4 regions of the Streptomyces sp. G45 genome follow, and region 2 is predicted to be linked to each of the others. Evidence: riboswitches for the same ligand, from Rfam matches in the RefSeq annotation. Region 2 holds a riboswitch; each other region holds the start of a gene.
The links. Region 2 has a riboswitch for cyclic di-AMP ahead of ACOBQU_RS22890 (transglycosylase family protein). Riboswitches for the same ligand answer to the same signal wherever they lie in the genome.
Positions count from the first base shown of each region.

Region 1 (3,786 bases), 1.7 Mb from region 2:
TCGTGCTCCGTGTCCGCGACGTAGCCGGTGATGCGGGCGCCCGCGCCCTGGTTGGTCCACAGGTTCTTCGGGCGGCGGGACTCGTTGCGCTCGATGACGGCGTTGGCGGCGCTGAGGATCGTCTGGGTGGAGCGGTAGTTCTGCTCCAGGAGGATCGTGGTCGCGTCCGGGTAGTCCTCCTCGAACTGGAGGATGTTGCGGATGGTGGCGCCGCGGAAGGCGTAGATCGACTGGTCGGCGTCACCGACGACGCACAGCTCGGCCGGGCCCTCGGCCCCGCCTGCGCCACCGCCTTCGCCCCCGCCGCCGTCCTCGCCGTCGGAGTCCTGCCGGGAGGGGCCGACCAGCTCGCGCACGAGGGCGTACTGGGCGTGGTTGGTGTCCTGGTACTCGTCGACCATCACGTGGCGGAAGCGGCGGCGGTAGTGCTCGGCGACGTCCGGGAAGGCGCGCAGCAGGTTGACCGTCGTCATGATCAGGTCGTCGAAGTCGAGGGCGTTGGCCTCGCGGAGGCGCGACTGGTACATCGCGTACGCCTGGGCGAGGGTCTTCTCGAAGCCGTCGGCGGCCTGGGCGGCGAAGTCCTCCTCGTCGACCAGCTCGTTCTTCAGGTTGGAGATCTTGGCGCTGAACGACTTCGGCGGGAACTTCTTCGGATCCAGGTCGAGGTCCCGGCAGACCAGCGCCATCAGGCGCTTGGAGTCCGCGGCGTCGTAGATCGAGAACGAGGACGTGAAGCCCAGCTTCTTGTACTCGCGGCGCAGGATGCGCACGCACGCGCTGTGGAACGTCGACACCCACATCGCGTTCGCCCGCGGGCCCACGAGCTGCTCGACGCGCTCCTTCATCTCGCCCGCGGCCTTGTTCGTGAAGGTGATCGCGAGGATCTGGCCGGGGTGCACGCCGCGCTCGGCGAGCAGGTACGCGATGCGGTGCGTGAGGACGCGGGTCTTGCCGGAGCCCGCGCCCGCGACGATGAGCAGCGGGGAGCCCGCGTGCACCACGGCCGCGCGCTGGTTCTCGTTCAGCCCGTCCAGGAGGGCGGCCGGGTCGATCGCCGGGCGCGGGGCGCCGTCCCGGTAGTACGCGTCCCGGTCCACGGGCGCGTCGAACTTCCCGTCGAACAGGTCGTCCGGAACGGTCTCCGGGGCGCTGTCCTCGGGCGGCGGCGGGGGCTCCTCCTCGGCACCCTGTGGGGGTGTGAGGTCCGCCAGGAAGCTGTCGTCAAAGAGGCTGCTCATCGCCTCCCGAGTCTAGGCGGACCCACTGACAACCCGCCCCGGGTTCCGGCCAACCCCGCCCTGCCCCCGGCCACTCCCCTCGGTCACCGTGCGGTCACCCTATGCGATGGCGCCCCCCTGTCGCGCCACAGGCCCCGCAGCGCGACGAAAACGTATCGGGCATATCGAACACCAACCTTCCCCGGCGCCACAGGAGTTGGCTAGCGTGCCCCGCGGGCCGCACGTCCCCCAACCGGCGAACCACGCCGGACCGCGCGGCCTCCGCCGAGTCCGGCGCACCGCGTGACGCCACGGTCACGTGACGCTTCCGGAGCCGGGGACCCACCACGATCCCGGGGTGAATCGGTCCCGTACCTCCGTACGGGACGGTAGGGCAGCCTTCCGATCCGTCCGCCCGAACCCGACAGCTAACCCGGTAGGCGGTCCACGGAAGGAGTCGCCGACCTTGGCGTCGCACCGCAAGCCACGCAGCCGCCCGGCCCGCATACGCACGACCCCCGCCCTCGGCATCACGACGGCCGCCCTCACCTCGGTGGCCCTGCTCTCGCAGAGCGCGAACGCCGCGCCGTCCGCCCCCACGCGCCCCCACGCCCCCTCCGCGCCGGGCAAGCCGTCCCTCGAAGAGGTCCAGAGGAAGGTCGACGCCCTCTACCGGCAGGCGGGCACGGCCACGCAGAGGTACAACGCGGCCAAGGAGCGCACCGACCGGCAGCGCAAGAAGGTCGACCGCCTCCTGGACGACGTGGCCCGCCGCACCGACCGCCTCAACGACGCCCGCCGTCGGCTGGGCTCCTTCGCCGCCGCGCAGTACCGCACCGGCACCGTCTCCGAGACCGCCACGATGATGCTCGCCGACGACCCGAAGGGGTTCTTCGACCAGAACCACCTCGCCGACCGCCTCACGAGCCGCCAGAAGAAGGCCGTCGACGACTTCCAGACGCAGACCGTCGCCGCGACCAAGCAGCGCGCGAAGGCCGCCAAGAGCCTGAAGTCGCTCCAGGACTCCCGCGACGACCTGCGGACGAGCAAGCGGACCGTCCAGACCAAGCTGAGCGAGGCCCGCGGCCTCCTGTCGAAGCTGACCGCCGAGGAGAAGGCGCGGCTCGCCGCCATCGAGAAGCGGAAGGAGGCCGCGGCCCAGCGCAGGGCGGCCGAACTCGCGCGCAAGCAGGCGGAGGCCGAGCGCGAGCGGAAGGCCGAGGAGGCGGAGCGGCGGCGCGAGCGGGAACGCGAACGGGAGCGGGAGCAGGACTCCGGTACGGGGTCGGGGTCCGGGACGGGGGCCGGGTCAGGGTCGGGGTCCGGCTCGGACGGCGGCTCAGGGACAGGGTCAGGGTCCGGCTCCGGGTCTGGCAGCACGGACAGCGGTTACGCCGCCAAGGCCGAGAAGGTGATCGCCTTCGCCGAGCAGCAGATCGGCAAGCCCTATGTGTGGGGCGCCACCGGGCCCGGCTCCTACGACTGCTCCGGGCTCACCCAGGCCGCGTGGAAGACCGCGGGGATCTCGCTGCCGCGGACCACCTGGGACCAGGTGAAGGTCGGCACGAAGGTCTCGGCGGCGAACGCCAAGCGCGGCGACCTGGTCTTCTTCTACGACGACATCAGCCACGTCGGGATCTACATCGGCGACGGCAAGATGATCCACGCCCCGAAGCCCGGCGCGAACGTCCGCGTCGAGTCGATCTACTCCATGCCGATCCACAGCGTGACACGCCCCGCGTAACCCTCCGGCCGGACGGCGCCCCGTCTCCGTAGAGACCCGTCTCCGTAGAGACCCGTCTCCGTAGAGATCTGTCTCCGAAGAGACCCGTCTCCTACGGAGAGGCCCGCCTTCTCAGGGAGCAGGGCGATACGACGGCGGGCCCGCGCCCCTGTCAGGGTGCGGGCCCGCTCACGCGCGCGGCGGCCGTCCGCTCAGGTCCACAGGACGGCGATGAAGATGTTCGCCGTCGTGAGCGCGCCCACCGCGCCGAACATCGCCTTGCCGCTCTTGTCGAGGTTCTCCTCGTCGCGCTTCACGTACACCAGCGCGAGGATCACGACGAGCAGCGCGAGCTTCACGCCGATCTTCACGTTGTTGACCGTGTTGTCGTCGGCCTGGTTCAGGCCGACCAGGGCCACACCGGTGATCAGCATGGTCAGCGCGCCGTGCAGCATCGCGGGGCTGAACCGGGCCGTGCCCTCACCCATGGCCTTCATCTGGGTCAGGAAGCCGCCCAGGAGCGAGGCGATGCCGATGATGTGCAGGCCGACGAAGAAATGGATGAGTACGTCCATGGGGCGGAGCCTAGCCGGGCCCCTAGCACCTCTCTCCAGGCAGGTGGGCCCCTAACGCCACATCGGTCACAGGATCGGGCGAAGCGGGCACCGGGTGGTCCCCTGCCCGATCGCTTGCGTTCACCCCGCGGCCCGCACCTTCCACTTCCGCGCATCGGGTCACGGTCCGGCAACGGCGCGGTTTAGCGTCCTGCTCCAGGTGACCGGCTCCCCACCGCCGTCCGGTCCGTGGACGGCAGCCGATCGCCTCCGCCGAGAAGTCCGGCGG
Region 1 is NZ_JBMUZU010000001.1:3,764,476-3,768,261, forward strand. Features, by position in the region: gene pcrA (DNA helicase PcrA) at 1-1,241, opposite strand, end outside; cyclic di-AMP (ydaO/yuaA leader) riboswitch at 1,534-1,678, shown strand; gene ACOBQU_RS15225 (NlpC/P60 family protein) at 1,687-2,964, shown strand; gene ACOBQU_RS15230 (hypothetical protein) at 3,156-3,518, opposite strand.
Region 1: another riboswitch for cyclic di-AMP. It lies ahead of ACOBQU_RS15225 (NlpC/P60 family protein); the one in region 2 lies ahead of ACOBQU_RS22890 (transglycosylase family protein).

Region 2 (3,786 bases):
CGCGTGGGACCCGCCGTTCAGGATGTTCATCATCGGCACCGGGAGCAGGTGCGCGTTCGGGCCGCCCAGGTAGCGGAAGAGCGGCAGGTCGGACGCCTCGGAGGCGGCGTGGGCCACGGCGAGGGAGACGCCGAGGATGGCGTTGGCGCCGAGGGAGCCCTTGTTGTCGGTGGCGTCCAGGTCGAACATGGCCTGGTCGATCAGGCGCTGCTCGGTGGCGTCGTAGCCGACCAGCTCCGGGCCGATCTGCTCGATCACGGCGAGGACGGCCTTCTCGACGCCCTTGCCGCCGTAGCGGTTGGCGTCTCCGTCACGCAGTTCGATGGCCTCGAAGGCGCCGGTGGAGGCGCCGGACGGGACGGCGGCACGGCCGGTGGATCCGTCGTCGAGGCCGACCTCGACCTCGACCGTGGGGTTGCCGCGGGAGTCCAGGATTTCCCGGGCTACGACGACGTCGATGGACGGCACGAGCATCTCCTTCTGGGATGTGACGCGGGGTACGCGGGGTGCGCGGGTGTTCCAGGGGGCCGCGCTGGCCCCCGCGACACGAGCCTAACCGGCTCCGGGGCATCGGCCAGCCGACCGCCCAGCCCTTGGACGGAACCCGGGCACAAAAGTTTGCGTACGGAACAAAAGCCTACGCAACAAAAGGTACCGCCCCGGCGCGGCAGCGGGTGCGCGCACCGGGGCGGTGAGCCCGTGGGGACGGGAGGCCACCGGCCGGGGGCCGGGGCGGGCGGGGCCCCGGAGGTCAGCTGAGGTGCAGCTGCTGGCCCGGGTAGATGACGTCCGCGTCGTCGACGATGTCGTCGTTGAGCTGGTAGAGCTTCTGCCAGCCGCCCTTGACGCCGTGCTCCGCGGCGATCTTGGAGAGGGTGTCGCCGGACTCGACCTTGTACTCGCCGTCGCCCTTCTTGACGACCTTGCCGGTCGGGGTCTGGACGGTCTTCGGGGCGGCCTGCTGCGGGGCGGCCTGCTGCGGGCGCGGCTGCGGCTTGGCCTGCTGCTGCGGCTGCTGCTGGGGCTGAGCCTGCTGCTGCGGCTGGGCCTGCTGCTGCGGGCGCTGCTGGTGCTGCTGCTGGGTCTGCTGCTGCGGCTGCTGCTGGGTGGCGCCGCCGCCGTTGTACGGGGCGCTGGACAGGCCCACGCCGCACTTCGGCCAGGCGCCCTTGCCCTGGCCCGCGAGGACCTTCTGGGCGATGGCGATCTGCTGGGCCTTGGTGGCCTTGTCGGCGGTCGGCGCGTACTGGGTGCCGCCGTACGCGGCCCAGGTGGAGGCCGAGAACTGGAGGCCGCCGTAGTAGCCGTTGCCGGTGTTGATCGACCAGTTGCCGCCGGACTCGCACTGGGCGACGCGGTCCCACTCGGAGGCGGTGGCGGCGTTGGCGGTGCCCGCGGCCATCAGCGGAGCGGCGACGGCGGCGCCGGTGACACCGACGACGGTGGCGGCACGGGTGGCCTTGTCGAGCTTGGTCGGACGGCGGTGCTTGCCCTTGCCGGAACGCAGCATGGAGTGATCCCCTCACCGACGCCTGCGAGGTGAGCTGTCGGGTTCGGGCCGGTCAGTTGCCCGGCCGCGCGTCCTAGCGCGCGGCTTCACCCCTAGCCGTTCCTGGCCGTCTCTCAACGGCCGGGCCCGGCGCTTACCTTGGGTCCCCCGCTCCTGCCTTCGGCGCTCGAAGCGACGACTGTTCCCGTCCGGCCGTTGGCAGGATTCGGCGTACCGACCGGCGGGGCCCGCTGTGGCGAGCGGTCCTGACCGTAGACAGGCAATCGCCCGAATTTCAAAGACGATCAGGGCCTCTGAGACCCATCTCTCACTTGCCCCTCACCATCTTTAAACCGGACATTAACGGCCAAGTCGACCGCCAACTGGAGCCCCGGAACCTCTACTTCCGCGCTGCGTCCGCAGCCTGGCCCTCGCCCAGTTCGAGCCGCTGACCGGGCAGGATGAGGTCCGGGTCGCCGCCGACGGTGTTCTTGTTGCCCTCGTAGAGGGAGGACCAGCCGCCGTCAAGGTCGTGGGTGTCGGCGATGGTTGAGAGGTTGTCGCCGGAGCGGACCGTGTAGGTGCCACGGGCGTCGCCCGTGTCCCGCGCGCCACCCTCGCCCCGCGCCTCGCCGCGCGAGGCGTGCCGCCCGCCGCCGTCGGAGCCGTCCGCGGCGCCGCCCGCGCGGCCCTCCGTGGCGTCCGGGCCGCCGGGCGCGGAGGGGTCGCCGCTGGGGCCGCGGTGGCGCCCGGAGGGGGCGTCGGCGGGGTCCTCGGAGCCCTCGGGGCGCTCAGGGCGCTCGGAGTCGCCGGGCGGCGTCGCGTCGCCCTTCCCGGGCCGGGTCCGCTCGCCGTCCTTGCCGGTGTCCTGGTCGGCGTCCTTGTCGGCGTCCTGGTCGGCGCCGTCGGCCCCGGTGTCCGCGTCGGGCTTGCGGTGCTTGCCGGTGCCCTTGCTCTCGCCCTTGTCCTCGCGGGCGGTGTCACCGGCTTCGTGATCCTTGTCTCGCGCGTCGCGGGAACCGTCGGAGTCCGCGCCGTCGCGGGACGCCTCGCCGGAGGTCTCCTTGCCGCCGTCCTTGCCGCCGTCCTTGCCGCCGCCGGAGGAACCGTCGGCGGACCCGCTGGAGCGCTCCGGCGTGACCGGCAGGCCCGGGTCGACGTCGGCCTTCTCGCCGCCCTTGCTGAGGCCGGACGCGGGGCCGCAGTGCGGCCAGGCCTTCGGGCCCTGGTCGGCGAGGACCTTCTCGCCGATGTCGATCTGCTGGGAGCGGCTGGCCTGGTCGGGGCTCGGCGCGTAGGCGAGGCCGCCGTAGTCCTCCCAGGTCTCCTGGGACAACTGGAGGCCGCCGTAGTAGCCGTTGCCCTCGTCCGCGCTCCACGCGCCGCCGCTCTCGCAGTCCGCGACCCGGTCCCAGGTGCCCGCGTCCGCCGCGCTCGCGCCGGTGGCGGCGAACAGCGGCAGGGCGAGGGCGGAGCCGGTGACTCCCGCGGCGACGACGATCGCCGGGGCCTGACGGGGACGGCGGTGACGGCCTTGGCCGGAGAGCATGCAGATGCCTTTCGCGCGACGACAGGACGACTGCGGCACGTGGTGCGTCAGGGTGCCGAGTCGTCGTGAACGTAGCCGCAGTCGAACGTCAGTCACAAGTCGATGCAGCGCAGATCACGTGAAAGTCACAGCTTTGACGGCGTGTCAGCGTGCGCGCGGAGTGAACTCCACCGGCAGGGTCCGCAGGCCGCGCATGATGAGCCCGCCACGCCACCTCAACTCCTCCGGTTCTACGGCGAGTTGGAGGTCCGGTAGGCGGCGGAGCAGGGTCGCGAGCGCGGTCTGGCCCTCCAGGCGGGCGAGCGGCGCGCCGAGGCAGTAGTGGATGCCGTGGCCGTAGCCGAGGTGCTGGTTGTCGCGGCGCGCCAGGTCGAGCAGGTCGGGGTCGGGGAAGCGGTCCGGGTCGCGGTAGGCGGCGGCGAGCACGACCAGGACGGGGTCGCCGACGGCGATGTCCTGCCCGCCGATGCGCAGCGGCTCGGTGGCGAACCGCCAGGTGGCCAGCTCCACGGGCCCGTCGTAGCGCAGCAGTTCCTCGATGCCGGTCTCCAGCAGGCCCGTGTCGCCCGCGTCGAGGGACTTCTGCAGGGTCTCGCGCTGGTCGGGGTGGGTGAGCAGCGCGTATGTGCCGTTCCCGATGAGGTTGACGGTGGTCTCGAACCCGGCGAAGAGGAGGATGAACGCCATCGCGGCGGCCTCGTTCTCGGTCAGGTGCTCGCCGTGGTCGGAGGCGCGGATCAGCCCCGAG
Region 2 is NZ_JBMUZU010000001.1:5,424,875-5,428,660, reverse strand. Features, by position in the region: gene eno (phosphopyruvate hydratase) at 1-474, opposite strand, end outside; gene ACOBQU_RS22890 (transglycosylase family protein) at 752-1,510, opposite strand; cyclic di-AMP (ydaO/yuaA leader) riboswitch at 1,515-1,685, opposite strand; gene ACOBQU_RS22885 (transglycosylase family protein) at 1,890-3,038, opposite strand; gene ACOBQU_RS22880 (cytochrome P450 family protein) at 3,183-3,786, opposite strand, start outside.

Region 3 (3,786 bases), 570 kb from region 2:
GCCCGAGCCGTACGCGCTCGGCTCGATGCGCGCCCGCACCCTGGCCCGCGACTACGCCGCGCACCACCTCGGCAGACCCGCCGGGCGCACCGTCGTCGAGTACGAGACGTACGCGACGGCCCTGGCGCTGCTGCGCCACCGCGGCCGGGAGGGCCGGGCCGGGGCCGACTTCGTGACCCGGGAGCGGGCGCTGCTGCGGGCCCTGCTGACCCGGCGCGCCGTGGCGGGCCCCGCCCTGGTGTACGCGGCGCGGGCGACGGCGCCGGTCCTGGTGCCGCCGCCGTACGCCCCGTACGCGTACCACCATCCGTACGCGTACGCCCCGGCCGGGCCGCCGTACAACCCCTACCGCACCTGACGTCAGGCGGCGGCCGACGTCAGGGCGGCCAGCTCGTCCGGCGTCAGCTCCAGGTCGCCGACGGCGAGGAGCGCGGGGAGCTGCGCGGCGGTGCGGGCCGAGGCGAGCGGCGCCGCGACGGTCGGCTGGGCGGCGAGCCAGGCCAGGGCGACCGTGGCGACCTCGGCGCCGCGGGCCTCGGCGACCGTGGCGAGGGCGGCCAGGACCCGGCGGCCCCGCTCGGTCGCCAGGTACTCCCCGGCCTTGCCCGCGCGGGCGCTGTCGACCTGGGTGCCCGGGCGGTACTTGCCGGTGAGGAAGCCGGAGGCGAGCGCGTAGTACGGGACGGCGGCGAGCCCGGAGCGGGAGGCGATCTCCTGGAGCGGGCCCTCGTAGGTGTCGCGCGAGACCAGGTTGTAGTGCGGCTGGATCGCCACGTACCGCACCAGGCCCTCGCGGTCGGAGAAGTCCAGGAACTCCTGGAGGCGCTCGGCGGTGATGTTCGACGCGGCGATGGCGCGCACCTTGCCCGCGCGCACCAGTTCGTCGAGGGCGGTGAGGACCTCCTCGACGGGCACGGACGGGTCGTCGTAGTGCGTGTAGTACAGGTCGATGTAGTCGGTGCCGAGGCGGCGCAGGGACTCCTCCGCCGCGGACTTGATGGTGGCCGCGGCGAGGCCCTTGTGGTCGGGGTGGGCGCCGACCTTGGTGGCGATGACGACGTCGGAGCGGTTGCCGCGCGCGGCCAGCCACCGGCCGAGTATGGTCTCGGACTCGCCGCCCTGGTTGCCGTCCACCCAGGCGGAGTAGACGTCGGCGGTGTCGACGAAGTTGCCGCCCGCGGCCGTGTAGGCGTCGAGCACGGCGAAGGACTCCGCCTGGTCGGCGGTCCAGCCGAAGACGTTGCCGCCGAGGGCGAGGGGAAGACTTCGAGGTCGGACGGGCCCAGTGGGCGAAGAGTGGTCATACGGGTGATCAACGCCCTTGCGGACAGCGGAATTCCGGTGTCCGGCGCGGGAAGCGGGGCGGGGCGGGGCGGAGGGCGGCGCGGGTGTCGGGGCGCGGGGGCGTGACCGACGGCCCTGACGTCGGGGGGTCGTCGCCAGGGCCGCCGGAACCTGGGAGGGCCTTGGGGGCCGGGAGTCCCTTGGGGGGCCGGAAGGCCCTTAGAGGGTGAGGCCTTAGGGGGTGAGGCCCTTGTCGCGCAGCCACGCGAGGGGGTCGACGGTGCCGCCGCCGCTCGTGTGGACCTCCATGTGGAGGTGCGCGCCGGTGACGTTGCCGGTGGCGCCGACGCGGCCGATGACCTGGCCGGTGGTGACCTTCTGGCCGACGCTGACGCTCATCGAGGACTGGTGGCAGTACCAGATCTCGGTGCCGTCCTCCAGCTCCAGGACCGTGCGGTAGCCGTAGGCACCGGCGAGGCCCGCCTCCTTGATGGTGCCGGTGTGGACGGCCTTGAGGAGGGTACCCGCGGGGGCGGCGAAGTCGAGGCCGGTGTGGTGGCCGGAGGACCACATGGTGCCGGAGTCGCCGAAGTGGGAGGTGAGGGTGTACGACGAGGTGGGCAGCGCGTAGCTCTTGGCGAGCTTGGCGAGGCGCTCGGCCTCGCGCTTCTTGCGGGCCGCCTCCTCCTTCTTCCGCTTCTCCTCGGCGGCCTTGGCCTTGGCGGCGGCCTCCGCCTTGCCCTGCTGGGCCCTGGCCTGCTCGGCGGCCTTCTGCACGGCGGCGTCCTGGGCCTGCTGGCGCAGGGCGTCGTCGGCCTGGTGCCGCTGGTTCTCGGCCTGCTGGAGGATGCGGGCGCGCAGCGCCTCACCGGCGTCGGTGCCGCCCCGCTGGGCGTCGGCGTCGGGGACGCCCGCGGAGCTGAGGGGCGCGGCCGCGGCGGCCGTCTCCGGCGCCGACGGCGCGTCGTCGGATATCAGGGAGCCCACGCCGGGCAGCGACTCGGCGGCGGACGCCACGTCCGGCAGCGAGATGGAGACCGGCGGCTTGCCGCCCTGCGCCGTGGCGATGCCGCCCGCGCCGACGGCGGCGATGACGCCGACGCCGAGGACGGTGGAGCTGCGGGCGAGGCCGCCGCCGCCCTTCTTGTGGATGCGGTGCTTGCCGCGCACCGGCCGGACGGACTCCGCGGTGGGGTTCCACTCCTCCCAGGGCTGATCGGGCCCGGGGTAGGCGGCGTAGGGGGCGGTGTCGGCGAAGCCGGGGTAGTCACCGGGACCGGCGGTGGCCGGGTCGTCGTTCGGCACCTGAAGCGCTTGCGGAGCAGGCCGGTTGGACGCCACTGGGGCGCACTCCTTTCCTTCCTTCTCGCCTACCGGGTTAGCTGACGGGTTCGGAGCAGGAAGGTCTCCTACGGGCAGGCCGCGCGGACGCGGGGGCCTACGGGGGACGTAGACCGCGTACGCGAGAAGAGCCCGATTCACCCCAAGATGGTGGTTCCCCGGCTCCCTTGCGGGATTAGGCGTGTGCGCACGGAGCCGTCTCTCGTGACGGCTGGGACGACCGCGCTGCGTTATCGAACGTTAATAGACAGCGGGGCCGTATTCCAAGCCGTTCCGGTTGATCGTTAACGCTTACGCCACGAACACAACGGGACATCAGCGCCTGGAACGGGGCGAGTTGAGCCGCCCTCGTGACGCTGCGCGCCGGACTCGATCTCCGTACGCGGCTGACGCCCCGTCAAGTGCGGAGCACAGGGGCGTGGATCAGTCACGGGCTGTGACGGGGCCGCCGTACCGCGAGCAGCGCGAGATCGTCCGTGGCGCCGCCCCCGGTGTGTGCGATGACCTCCGCCACGAGCGTCGAGACGAGCGCCTCGGGGGCGTCGTCGCCCGCGAAGACCCGGCCGCCGAGCCGGGCCACGGGGTCGTAGAAGACGCCGTGCGCGTCGCGTGCCTCGGTGAGCCCGTCGGTGTACAGCAGCAGCGTGGAGCCGGGCGGGAACTCCGTCTCGTCGGCTCGGTCGGGCCAGCCGCCCAGCTCGCCCATGCCGAGCGGCAGCGCGGGCTCGGACGGCGCCAGGACGCACATCCGCCCGTCGTCGCGCAGCACCAGCGGCTCGGGGTGGCCGCGGTTGAGGACGCGTACGACGCCGTCGCCGCGCGGGATCTCGGCGAGCACGGCGGTGGTGAACCCCTCGAAGGCGTCCAGGCCGTCGCGCCGTGTGCCCTCCCGGGCGAGCGCCCGCTCCAGGCGCTGCGCGACCGCCTCCAGGGTGGCCTCCTGCTCGGCCGCCTCCCGGAAGGCGCCGATGACGACGGCGACCGCCGCCACCGCGCCCATGCCCTTGCCGCGTACGTCGCCGACGATGACGCGGACGCCGTGCGCGGTGTCCTGCACCGCGTACAGGTCGCCGCCGATGAACGCGTCGGCCTGCGCGGCCTCGTAGCGCGCGGCGACGTCCAGGCCGCCGATGCGGGCCTCCGGCTGGGGCAGCACGGCGC
Region 3 is NZ_JBMUZU010000001.1:4,855,027-4,858,812, reverse strand. Features, by position in the region: gene ACOBQU_RS20345 (PrsW family intramembrane metalloprotease) at 1-358, shown strand, start outside; partial or broken gene ACOBQU_RS20340 (aldo/keto reductase) at 361-1,304, opposite strand; gene ACOBQU_RS20335 (M23 family metallopeptidase) at 1,519-2,625, opposite strand; cyclic di-AMP (ydaO/yuaA leader) riboswitch at 2,637-2,817, opposite strand; gene ACOBQU_RS20330 (PP2C family protein-serine/threonine phosphatase) at 3,053-3,786, opposite strand, start outside.
Region 3: another riboswitch for cyclic di-AMP. It lies ahead of ACOBQU_RS20335 (M23 family metallopeptidase); the one in region 2 lies ahead of ACOBQU_RS22890 (transglycosylase family protein).

Region 4 (3,786 bases), 2.5 Mb from region 2:
AGTCCCGGTACGCGGGCGGCAGCAGGCCCCGGTAGGCGTGCCACCAGTGGTGCCGCCCGTCCTCGTCGTCCCCGCCCGCGAGCGCGACGAGCAGCTCGCGCAGGTGCGGATCGCGCACCTCGTACGCTTCGAGCAGCAACCGCACGTCCGCGGCCTTGACTCCGCTGCGGCCCGTCTCGATCCGGCTGACCTTGGACTGGTGCCAGCCGACGAGTGAGGCCGCGGCGCCACTGGTGAGCCCGGCCCCGGTGCGCAGCGCCCGCAATTCCGCGCCGAGTTTGCGGCGGCGCACCGCGGGGCCGTACTGCATGTCCGACTCCTTCCGGACGTTTCGCGCCAACCGTGGGGAACGGTGGGGGAACCGCCAGTCTGGCGCCCAAATACGGTCTGCCGTCGCAGAGTTCACCGCTTCGAGCGACAGATATATGCACATCTCGGTGGATCGCCGCACGTGACCGCCTTCGGAGTGGCACTCTGGCGCAAAGCACCAGCTCCGGGACCGCCCTCAGGGTTCTTCCGCGTTTCCTCCGCCGCGAGTCGGAGTCCGGTCCCGGCGGGAAAGGGACGGCACCGCCATGGCAGACCACCAGGAAGCATCAGTCACCCTGCCGAGTGATCCGGTCTCGGTCTCCGCCGCCCGTAGCTACGTGGGAGAGGTCCTCGCCGAGTGGGGCCTGCCCGCAGGCGCGGACGTGGCCGACACCGTACGGCTCATCGTCTCCGAGCTCGCCACCAACGCCGTGCAGCACACGCTCGGCCTGTCGCCCACGTTCACGGTCGACCTCCGGCTCGAACGGGACGAGCGGCTGCGCATCGGCGTCACGGACAGCCATCCGCGCTTCCCCAAGCGCCTGCCCGCCGCCGTCCAGCAGGACAACGGCCGGGGGATGGTCATCATCCGCTGGCTCACCGCCGAGTGCGGCGGCAGGCTCACGGTCTGTCCCACGCCGGAGGGCGGCAAGACGGTGTGGATCACCTTGCCGTGGTCGGTCCCGGTCCAGGGCTAGCTCGTTCGGTCGCGGTCCAGGACCCGGGGCAGCGCGCCCCACAGCACGGCGCACACCAGCAGCGTGGCCGCGCCCGCGCACACACCGCCCGTGCGGTTCGACGCGACGTCGACGACGAGCAGCACCGACCCGGAGAGCGCGAGCGTCAGGACGCCGAGGCCGACCGCGGCGAGCCGTGACGACACCCGCACGATGAGCGGCTTCGCGCCGCGCCCGAAGAGCCCGCGGTGCAGCGCGGCGGGCGCCGTGAACAGCGCGGCGGAGACCACCGCGAGCAGCAGGGTGGTGATGTACGTGGCGCGTTGCACGCTGTCGAGCGAGGGGAACCGCGGCGAGAAGGCGAGCGTGAGCAGGAAGGCGAACAGGATCTGTACGCCGGTCTGGGTGACCCTCAGCTCCTGGAGCAGCTCGGAGAAGTTGCGGTCGGCGCGCTCCAGCGGGGTCTCGTTGCGGCTCCGCGCGGGGTCGTGGCTCCGCGTCTCGTCGCCGCTGCGCGCCTGGTCGCGGCTGTGCGCCGGGGAGCCGGGGGTGTCCTGGGCTGAGTGCGGGGGATCGTGGTCGGCCATGGTCCACGAGTATCCGTGCGGGGCGGCTCCACGCCCCCCAGGCCGGGCCCCGGCGCGTTGCCGCCGGGGCCGGAGCCGGGCGGGCCGCCACCGCCGCGCGGTGGGGCGCCCGCCCTCAGGGCCGGTCGGCCCTGTCGTGCTTCGGGGTCAGCGGACCCTGCCGTACCAGACGTTCTTCGTCCAGATCTTCTCGAGCCGCACCACGGTGCCGGTCTTCGGGGCGTGCCAGATCCTGCCCTTACCCGCGTATATGCCCACGTGGTAGACGTTCCGGCCGGAGTGGAAGAACACCAGGTCGCCGTGGGTGCGGTTGGCGGCGGACACATGGCGGGTCTTGTTGTACTGCTGGGCGGCGGTGCGCGGGAGCTTCTTGCCCACGCGCTTGTACGAGTAGAGAGTCAGTCCCGAGCAGTCGAACCGGTTCGGCCCGACGGCGCCGTAGCGGTAGGGCGATCCCTTCTTGGACGCCGCGACCTTCAGCGCCTTCGTCCCGTGCGAGGTGGCCGCCTCCGCGCTCGACGTGAGCCCGGGGGCGACGATGGTGCCGCCGACGGCGGCGAGCGTCAGAGCCGAGGCCGTACCGGCCCTCGTCAGCAGCGACGGAACACGATTGAGCGCAGTCATGCGCAACCCTTCGTCAGCCGCCTGTGAAGGATGACCTGTCGGGTTCGGGCAGGCGAAGATGCCCGGCCGCGCATGCGACTTCACCCCAAGGACCGTCCGGGTTGTCCGGGCGGCCCGCCGTGCTGGGTCCTCCACTCCTGCCGGTGCACAGATGTCGACCGGGCATCCGGACGGCGGCAGGACTCGGCGTCCGCCCGGACCGCCCCGCCGCCTGTGGCGGGGGCTTGTCGTCGGAAGGGATCTTCACCCGAGAGAGGCCGAAAAGCCGAGCCGAATCGGCGGTATGTGAGGCTACTCACGACTGACCCGTTCAGGTGGACAGAGGCCGAATGCGTCTCAGGTCACACTCGCTGGTGATTGCCCGATCAGCGACGGAAGGCCCGATTCCGGCTGTCGCGTAAGGGAGTTGGCCATCTATTGAGGTGCTGTTTGCCGACCCTCGACTACACAGGACAGGGGATTGCGTGTAGTCGGTTCCCGGCTGTAACCCGACGCGGGGCCGCGTCCGCCCGGACCGGCAACGGGCGGACGGCGCGGGCGCGCCCCGGCCGTGGCGCGCTTCACAGGGAGCGGTGGTACCGGCGCACCTCTCCGGGCGGCGCGGAGCGGGGTCCCGGTGGCGTCGGGTTTGGCACGCCGCGCGCCCGTCCGCCGACGCCGGGCGGGCCGGATCCCCGGTCCGTCCGGTGCCGGGGGCGGGGCCCGCGGTGCGGTGCGTGGCGCTGGCGGAGGGGCTTGCGGGGTTAACGAGGGGGGCGCGGAAGCGTCACGGGTCGGTGGGGTTCCGATTCACTGGCCCGGTGGCACCGTCACGCGCTTGGCGCGGCGTTCCCCGTCGAGGACGCGCAGGGCCCGCGCCAGCGTCTCGGCGTGCACCTCGCTCTCGCCCCGCTGGTGCATGAGCGCCAGCGCGTCCCGCAGCCGTGTGGCCCCGCTGACCAGGGCCTGCGCGGCTCGCAGCCCGCCGTACGTGGTGTCGGCGCGGGCCGGGTTGATCCGGCCGACGAGGTCCACCACCGACAGATAGGCGTCGATCAGCTCGCCCTCGGCGCGGGTGAGCGCGGGCAGCGGCGGCAGTTCGGGCGGCAGCACCGGAGCCTCACCTTCCGTCCGGGCGCGTGCCCTTGCGGCTCGGAATGATCCGGTCCACCAGGCCGTACTCCACCGCTGCCGCCGCGTCGAGCACGGTGTCGCGCTCGATGTCCTCCGCGACCTGCTCCGGGCTGCGCCCCGTGTGGCGGACCAGCATCTCCTCCAGGAGGGCGCGGGTCCGCCGCAGCTCGGCGGCCTGGATCTCCAGGTCGGTCGGCTGCCCCCGCACCGGCTCGGGCAGCTCCGGCTGCCCGAGGACCACCCGGGCGCCCGGCAGGATGGACCGCTTCCCCGGCGTGCCCGCGGCGAGCAGCACCGCGGCGGCGGCCGCGGCCTGGCCCAGGCAGACGGTCTCCACCTCGCAGGACGTGTAGCGCAGCGTGTCGTAGATCGCCGTCGTCGCGCTGAACGAGCCGCCCGGCGAATTGACGTACAGAGAGATGTCCCGGTCCGGCGCGGCGTATTCGAGGTGCAGCACCTGCGCCATCACGTCGTTC
Region 4 is NZ_JBMUZU010000001.1:7,878,032-7,881,817, forward strand. Features, by position in the region: gene ACOBQU_RS33515 (helix-turn-helix domain-containing protein) at 1-310, opposite strand, end outside; gene ACOBQU_RS33520 (ATP-binding protein) at 576-1,007, shown strand; gene ACOBQU_RS33525 (DUF6328 family protein) at 1,004-1,573, opposite strand; gene ACOBQU_RS33530 (C40 family peptidase) at 1,721-2,197, opposite strand; cyclic di-AMP (ydaO/yuaA leader) riboswitch at 2,201-2,353, opposite strand; gene ACOBQU_RS33535 (hypothetical protein) at 2,987-3,289, opposite strand; gene ACOBQU_RS33540 (ATP-dependent Clp protease proteolytic subunit) at 3,297-3,786, opposite strand, start outside.
Region 4: another riboswitch for cyclic di-AMP. It lies ahead of ACOBQU_RS33530 (C40 family peptidase); the one in region 2 lies ahead of ACOBQU_RS22890 (transglycosylase family protein).